Regions from separate parts of the Actinacidiphila sp. bgisy145 genome, predicted to be linked through region 2. Evidence: predicted binding sites of a transcription regulator. Region 2 holds the regulator's gene; the other holds the start of a gene.
What was found. The regulator HrcA, encoded in region 2, represses chaperone genes, less so after heat shock. The targets are predictions, from matches to a motif close to TTNGCACTCNGNNNNNCNGAGTGCNAA.

Region 1: the regulator HrcA is predicted to act here: its motif matches at 1,857-1,883, upstream of groL (chaperonin GroEL).

Annotation. Positions count from the first base shown of each region.
Region 1 covers NZ_JBYIRL010000048.1:11,978-15,383, reverse strand. The annotation lists gene AC3ERT_RS31690 (glutathione peroxidase) at 1-9, shown strand, start outside; gene groL (chaperonin GroEL) at 109-1,734, opposite strand; gene AC3ERT_RS31680 (cold-shock protein) at 2,086-2,289, opposite strand; gene AC3ERT_RS31675 (ubiquitin-like small modifier protein 1) at 2,803-3,078, opposite strand; gene thrC (threonine synthase) at 3,075-3,406, opposite strand, start outside.
Region 2 covers NZ_JBYIRL010000032.1:34-3,439, reverse strand. The annotation lists gene dnaJ (molecular chaperone DnaJ) at 1-867, opposite strand, end outside; gene hrcA (heat-inducible transcriptional repressor HrcA) at 868-1,884, opposite strand; gene AC3ERT_RS26195 (MBL fold metallo-hydrolase) at 2,167-2,913, shown strand; partial or broken gene AC3ERT_RS26190 (DUF3097 family protein) at 3,125-3,406, shown strand, end outside.

The DNA of each region.
Region 1 (3,406 bases), on a different contig from region 2:
GCGGGCTGACCCCGCCCGGGGGCACCGCGCCCGGACGCGACGGCGCCCCCTTCCCCGCGTGGGGAAGGGGGCGCCGTCGTGGTGCGAAGGACGCTGACCGCTTGAGGATCAGAAGTCCATGTCACCGCCGGGCATGCCACCCGGAGCGGCGGCAGCGGCCGCCTTCTCGGGCTTGTCGGCGATGACGGCCTCGGTGGTGAGGAAGAGCGCGGCGATGGAGGCCGCGTTCTGCAGCGCGGAGCGCGTCACCTTCGCCGGGTCGATGATGCCCTCGGCGACCAGGTCGACGTACTCGCCGCTCGCCGCGTTGAGGCCGTGGCCGGGGGTCAGGCTGCGCACCTTCTCCACCACGACACCGCCTTCGAGGCCGGCGTTGACCGCGATCTGCTTCAGCGGGGCCTCCAGGGCGATCTTGACGGCGGCAGCGCCGGTCGCCTCGTCACCCTCCAGCTCCAGCTTCTCGAAGACGGCGGTCGCCTGGAGCAGGGCCACGCCGCCACCGGCGACGATGCCCTCCTCGACGGCGGCCTTGGCGTTGCGCACCGCGTCCTCGATGCGGTGCTTGCGCTCCTTGAGCTCGACCTCGGTGGCGGCACCGGCCTTGATGACGGCCACGCCGCCGGCCAGCTTCGCCAGGCGCTCCTGGAGCTTCTCGCGGTCGTAGTCCGAGTCGCTGTTCTCGATCTCGGCGCGGATCTGGTTGACCCGGCCGCCGACCTGCTCGCTGTCGCCGGCACCGTCGACGATGGTGGTCTCGTCCTTGGTGATGACGACCTTGCGGGCGCGGCCCAGCAGGTCCAGGCCCGCGTTCTCCAGCTTGAGGCCGACCTCTTCGGAGATGACGGTGCCACCGGTGAGGATGGCGATGTCGCCGAGCATGGCCTTGCGGCGGTCACCGAAGCCCGGAGCCTTGACGGCGACGGACTTGAAGGTGCCGCGGATCTTGTTGACCACCAGGGTCGACAGGGCCTCGCCCTCGACGTCCTCGGCGATGATCAGCAGCGGCTTGCCGGACTGCATGACCTTCTCCAGCAGCGGGAGCAGGTCCTTCACCGCGGAGATCTTGGAGTTGACGATCAGGATGTAGGGGTCGTCGAGCGACGCCTCCATCCGCTCCAGGTCGGTGGCGAAGTAGGCGGAGATGAAGCCCTTGTCGAAGCGCATGCCCTCGGTGAGCTCGAGCTCGAGCCCGAAGGTCTGCGACTCCTCGACGGTGATGACGCCTTCCTTGCCGACCTTGTCCATGGCCTCGGCGATCAGCTCGCCGATCTGGGTGTCGGCGGCGGAGATGGAGGCGGTGGAGGCGATCTGCTCCTTGGTCTCCACGTCCTTCGCCTGCTCCAGCAGCGCGGCGGAGACGGCCTCGACGGCCTTCTCGATGCCCCGCTTGAGGGCCATCGGGTTGGCGCCGGCGGCTACGTTGCGCAGACCCTCCTTGACCAGGGCCTGGGCCAGGACGGTCGCGGTCGTCGTGCCGTCACCGGCGACGTCGTCGGTCTTCTTCGCGACTTCCTTGACCAGCTCGGCGCCGATCTTCTCGTACGGGTCCTCGAGCTCGATCTCCTTGGCGATGGACACACCATCGTTGGTGATCGTGGGAGCGCCCCACTTCTTCTCGAGGACCACGTTGCGGCCCTTGGGGCCGAGGGTGACCTTGACGGCGTCGGCGAGCTGGTTCATCCCGCGCTCAAGGCCGCGCCGTGCCTCCTCGTCGAACGCGATGATCTTGGCCATGGTGAAGTGTCCTCCGCGGACTGGGTTGTTTGCGCTCGGGACCGTGTGGTGCCCGCGACGGACGGCCCGCCGGCCGCCGGTTCCTTCCCGACGTCCGCACGGCCCTCACCGACCCGGCCCTGCTGTCACTCTCACGTGGAGAGTGCTAACGCCAATGATTAGCACTCACCCCCTGCGAGTGCAAGCGGTTCGCCCCGGGGGCCGAGCCGCGTACAGGGTCGCCCCCCGCCCGGCGGCGCCCGCAAGACGCCCGCTGGGCACCCGCAGGACGCACAGGAGCCGCCTCCCGCGGACGGGGGGCGGCTCCTGCGTACTGCCGAGGTCGCGTCGATGGTCGAACGCGCCGTGAAGTCAGCCGGCGAGGCGGACCATGTCCGCCTGCGGCCCCTTCTGACCCTGCGAGATCTCGAACTCGACCCGCTGGCCTTCTTCGAGGGTGCGGTACCCGTCCATCTGGATCGCGCTGTAGTGGACGAAGACATCCGCACCACCGTCGACCGCGATGAAGCCGTAGCCCTTCTCCGCGTTGAACCACTTGACGGTGCCCTGAGCCATCCCTAACTCCCCTATTGCTGGCCCTATCGCGGCCCCGCACTTCGCGGGCCCGGGTCAGACCTCACCCGCCCGCGGAACCCGTGCCTTTGACAGGTGGGAACCCTGGGGGGCGTGCGCCGGAACGCGTCGACCGCGGCTGAATGTATCTGCACGGATGCCGTCTGCAACAGGTCAATCGGACGAGAATTCTGGGCGCGACCCATCGGAAATCGCCTGAGAAATAACGATAAGGCAGGGCAAGCCGGGCCGGACATAGCGGACGAAAAGGAGAATTCGCTCGTGAATTTGGCGATAAATCGCCGTGGCCGCGCCACACCTGGGGTCCATGCCACGGGATTGCCTACGGCAACTGTACAACTCTTCAACTACCGCTTCGGCACACGCATGCCCCGCTCACCCGAAGGGGTGAACGGGGCACAAACCGCCCGAATCCGGAACCGCCGCCCAACTCCCGTTGGGCGGCGGCCGGTTCACTCGGCGACCGGCGGGCAGATCCGGTGGCCGGCCGGAGGTTCAGCCGCCTGCGACCGCGGGAATGATCGAGACACTCGCGCCGTCCGGCACGACCGTCTCGAGCCCCTGGGAAAACCGCACGTCGTCGTCGTTGACATACACGTTCACAAAGCGGCGCAGCTTTCCCGCGTCGTCGAGCACGCGCGCCGAAATTCCCTTGTGATCGCGCTCCAGGGAGTCGATCACTTCGGCGAGGGTGGCACCCTCGGCCGGCACCTCGGCCTGGCCGCCGGTGTAGGTGCGGAGAATGGTGGGGATACGTACGGAAGCACTCATGCGAGGCCAGCCTCTCGGAATGCGGCAAGGGTCGGGCGGATGGTCGCGGTCGGCCCGGTGGTCGGCGCCACCGCGTCCAGGGTCTTCAGTCCGTCGCCGGTGTTGAGCACGACGGTCTCGGTGGCCGGGTCGAGCTGCCCGGACTCGATCAGCTTCTTCAGCACACCGACGGTCACCCCGCCCGCGGTCTCCGCGAAGATGCCCTCGGTCCGCGCCAGCAGCTTGATCGCGTCCACGATCTGCGCGTCGTCCACGTCCTCGACGGCCCCGCCGGTGCGCCGGGCGATGTCCAGCACGTACGGGCCGTCCGCGGGGTTGCCGATCGCCA
Region 2 (3,406 bases):
GTCCAGCGTCTCCAGCGGGCACTTGGTGCCGAGCGCGGCCGCCGTCATCGGGATCGTGACGGTGCAGTGCAGGTCGTCGCCGCGGCGCTGGAACACCGAGTGCGGCAACTCGCGGATCTCGACGTAGAGGTCGCCGGCCGGGCCGCCGCCGGGGCCGACCTCTCCCTCGCCGGCGAGCTGGATACGGGTGCCGTTGTCGACACCGGCCGGGATCTTCACCGTCAGGGTCCGGCGCGAGCGCACCCGCCCGTCGCCCGCGCACTCCGGGCAGGGGGTGGGCACCACGGTGCCGAAGCCCTGGCACTGCGGGCAGGGCCGGGAGGTCATGACCTGGCCGAGGAAGGAGCGGGTGACCTGGGAGACCTCACCGCGGCCGCGGCACATGTCGCAGGTCTGCGCGGAGGTGCCGGGCGCGGCGCCCTCCCCGTTGCAGGTGCCGCAGGTGACCGCGGTGTCCACCTGGATGTCCTTGGTGGTGCCGAACGCGGCCTCGTCCAGCTCGATCTCCAGCCGGATCATCGCGTCCTGGCCGCGCCGGGTGCGCGACCGCGGGCCGCGCTGCGAGGACTGGCCGAAGAAGGCGTCCATGATGTCGCTGAAGTTGCCGAAGCCGGCGCCGAAGCCGCCCGCACCGCCCCCGCCGCCCGCCGCGGACAGCGGGTCGCCGCCGAGGTCGTAGACCTGCTTCTTCTGCGGATCGGAGAGGACCTCGTAGGCCGCGTTGATCTCCTTGAACCGCTCCTGGGTCTTCGGGTCGGGGTTGACGTCCGGGTGCAGCTCACGGGCGAGGCGGCGGAACGCCTTCTTGATCTCGTCCGGGCCCGCGTCGCGACGCACGCCGAGTACGGCGTAGTAGTCCGTGGCCACCTACGACTCCGCCAGGATCTGTCCGACGTAACGTGCCACTGCGCGTACCGCTCCCATCGTTCCGGGGTAGTCCATGCGGGTCGGTCCGACCACGCCTAGCTTGGCGACTGCCTCGTCGCCCGAACCGTAGCCGACCGCCACCACGGAGGTGGAATTGAGGCCCTCGTGAAAATTCTCATGCCCGATCCGGACGGTCATGGTGCCGTCGGCGGTCTCCCCGAGGAGTTTGAGGAGCACCATCTGCTCCTCCAGCGCTTCGAGCACCGGCCGGATCGTGAGCGGGAAGTCGTGGTGGAAGCGGGTCAGGTTGGCGGCGCCGCCCAGCATGATCCGCTCCTCCTTCTCCTCGACGAGGGTTTCGAGGAGGGTGCTGAGCACCGCGGCGACCGACGGGCGGTCGTCGGGGTCGAAGCTGTCCGCCAGGTCCTGCACGAGCGGCGGCACATCGGGGAAGCGGCGGCCGGTGACCCGGCTGTTGAGCCGGGCGCGCAGGTCCGCCAGGACCGTCTCGCCGACCGGGCCGGGGCAGTCGATGATCCGCTGCTCCACCCGGCCGGTGTCGGTGATCAGCACCAGCATCACCCGGGCCGGCGCGAGCGAGAGCAGTTCCACGTGCCGCACCGACGAGCGGGTCAGCGACGGGTACTGCACCACGGCGACCTGCCGGGTGAGCTGGGCGAGCAGCCGGACCGTGCGGGCCACCACGTCGTCGAGGTCGACGGCGCCCTCCAGGAAGTTCTGGATGGCGCGGCGCTCGGCGCCCGACAGGGGTTTGACCCCGGCGAGCCGGTCCACGAAGAGGCGGTAGCCCTTGTCGGTGGGGATACGGCCGGCGCTGGTGTGGGGCTGCGCGATGTACCCCTCGTCCTCCAGCACCGCCATGTCGTTGCGCACGGTGGCCGGGGAGACGCCGAGCGAGTGGCGCTCGGTGAGCGCCTTCGATCCGACGGGTTCCTCGGTACCGACGTAGTCCTGGACGATGGCGCGCAGCACTTCGAGTCTGCGTTCGCTCAGCATCGCGCACCTCCAACCCGTTGTCCCGACCCTGCGGCCTGGCACTCCGCCGTTTCGAGTGCCAACACTCCCGCAGTCAGTGTACGGCGCGGCGGCAAGGGCTCGGCAAGAGCGACGGCGATCCGGTCTTGCCCGGCGGCCCGGTACGGGCGGTACGGGCGATACGCGCGGTACGTACGCCGGCCCGGGCGCGCGTGCGGACGGAGGGCGGGTGGGGGCGTGAGGGGGTGCGCCGGGGGCGGGTGCCCGCGCGCGGCGGCGCGGGCGGGGCGATAGCGTCGGGTCGTGAGCGATGAGGAGAGGGCCGGAGCCGGGGCGGTGCCGGGCGCCGGCGGGTCGGGGTGGGAGCAGCTCGCCCCGGGTGTCGCCCGGCGGCGGCTGCCGCACCTCGACGTGACCATCGGGCTGGTGGTCGGCACGGACGGGGTGCTGATGGTGGACACCGGGTCCACGCTGCGCGAGGGCGCGGAACTGCGGGCGCAGGCCGAAGCGCTGACCGGGCGGCCGGTGACCCATGTCGTGCTCACCCACGGGCACTTCGACCACGTCTTCGGCGCTGCGGCCTTCCCCGAGGCCGAGGTGTACGGGCACCGCGCGCTCGGCGGCCCGCCGGCCGGGGACGCCGAGGCGATGCGGGCGGACGCGGTCGCGCACGGCGTCGATCCGGCGGAGGCCGCCGCCGCGGCCGCCGCGCTGCGCCGGCCGACCCGGCCCGTCCTCGACCGGCTCGCCCTCGACCTCGGGGACCGGCCGGTGACCCTGCTCCACCCCGGGCCGGGGCACACCGGCCACGACATCGTGGTGCACGTGCCCGGTACCAGCCCGAGCGATCCCTCGGTGCTGTTCTGCGGCGACCTCGTGGAGGAGTCCGGGCCGCCCCAGGCCGGACCCGACGCCGTCCCCGCGCAGTGGCCGACCGCGCTGGACGCCCTCCTCGCCCTCGGCGGCGAGACCGCGCGCTACGTCCCCGGGCACGGCGCGGTGGTCGACGCGCGCTTCGTCCGCCGGTTTCGGGGTGCCCTGACCCCCTAGGCTGCCCCGTTCTGTCGGCTCCGGGACCACCTGCCGGTGGGGCCTGGTCGCGCAGTTCCCCGCGCCCCTTTTGGGTACGCAGCGTTCTTTCGCGGAGAAGCCGCACATACTCAGGGGGCGCGGGGAACTGCGCGACCAGCCATTGAAGACAGGTGGTCCCGGAGCCGGCAGATCCGGGAACGGCGGGGGGTCAGGCTCTACGATCGTGCGCATGCGCAGCAGGAGTTATGACCCTGACCTCACACCGCCGTGGAAGAAGTCCGACCCGGCCCCGGAAGTGGCCGCGGAACGGGACCTGGTGGTCGAAGAGATCAGCACGGGTTTCTGCGGAGCCGTGGTGCGGGTCGAGAAGACCGCCGAGGGCCTGACCGTGACGTTGGAGGACCGCTTCGGAAAGCTGCGGGTGTTCCCGATGGCGCCGCGCGGCTTCCTGATCGACGGGCGGACGGTGACCCTGGTACGGCCGCGGGGGGGGGGGGGGGGGGGGGGTGGG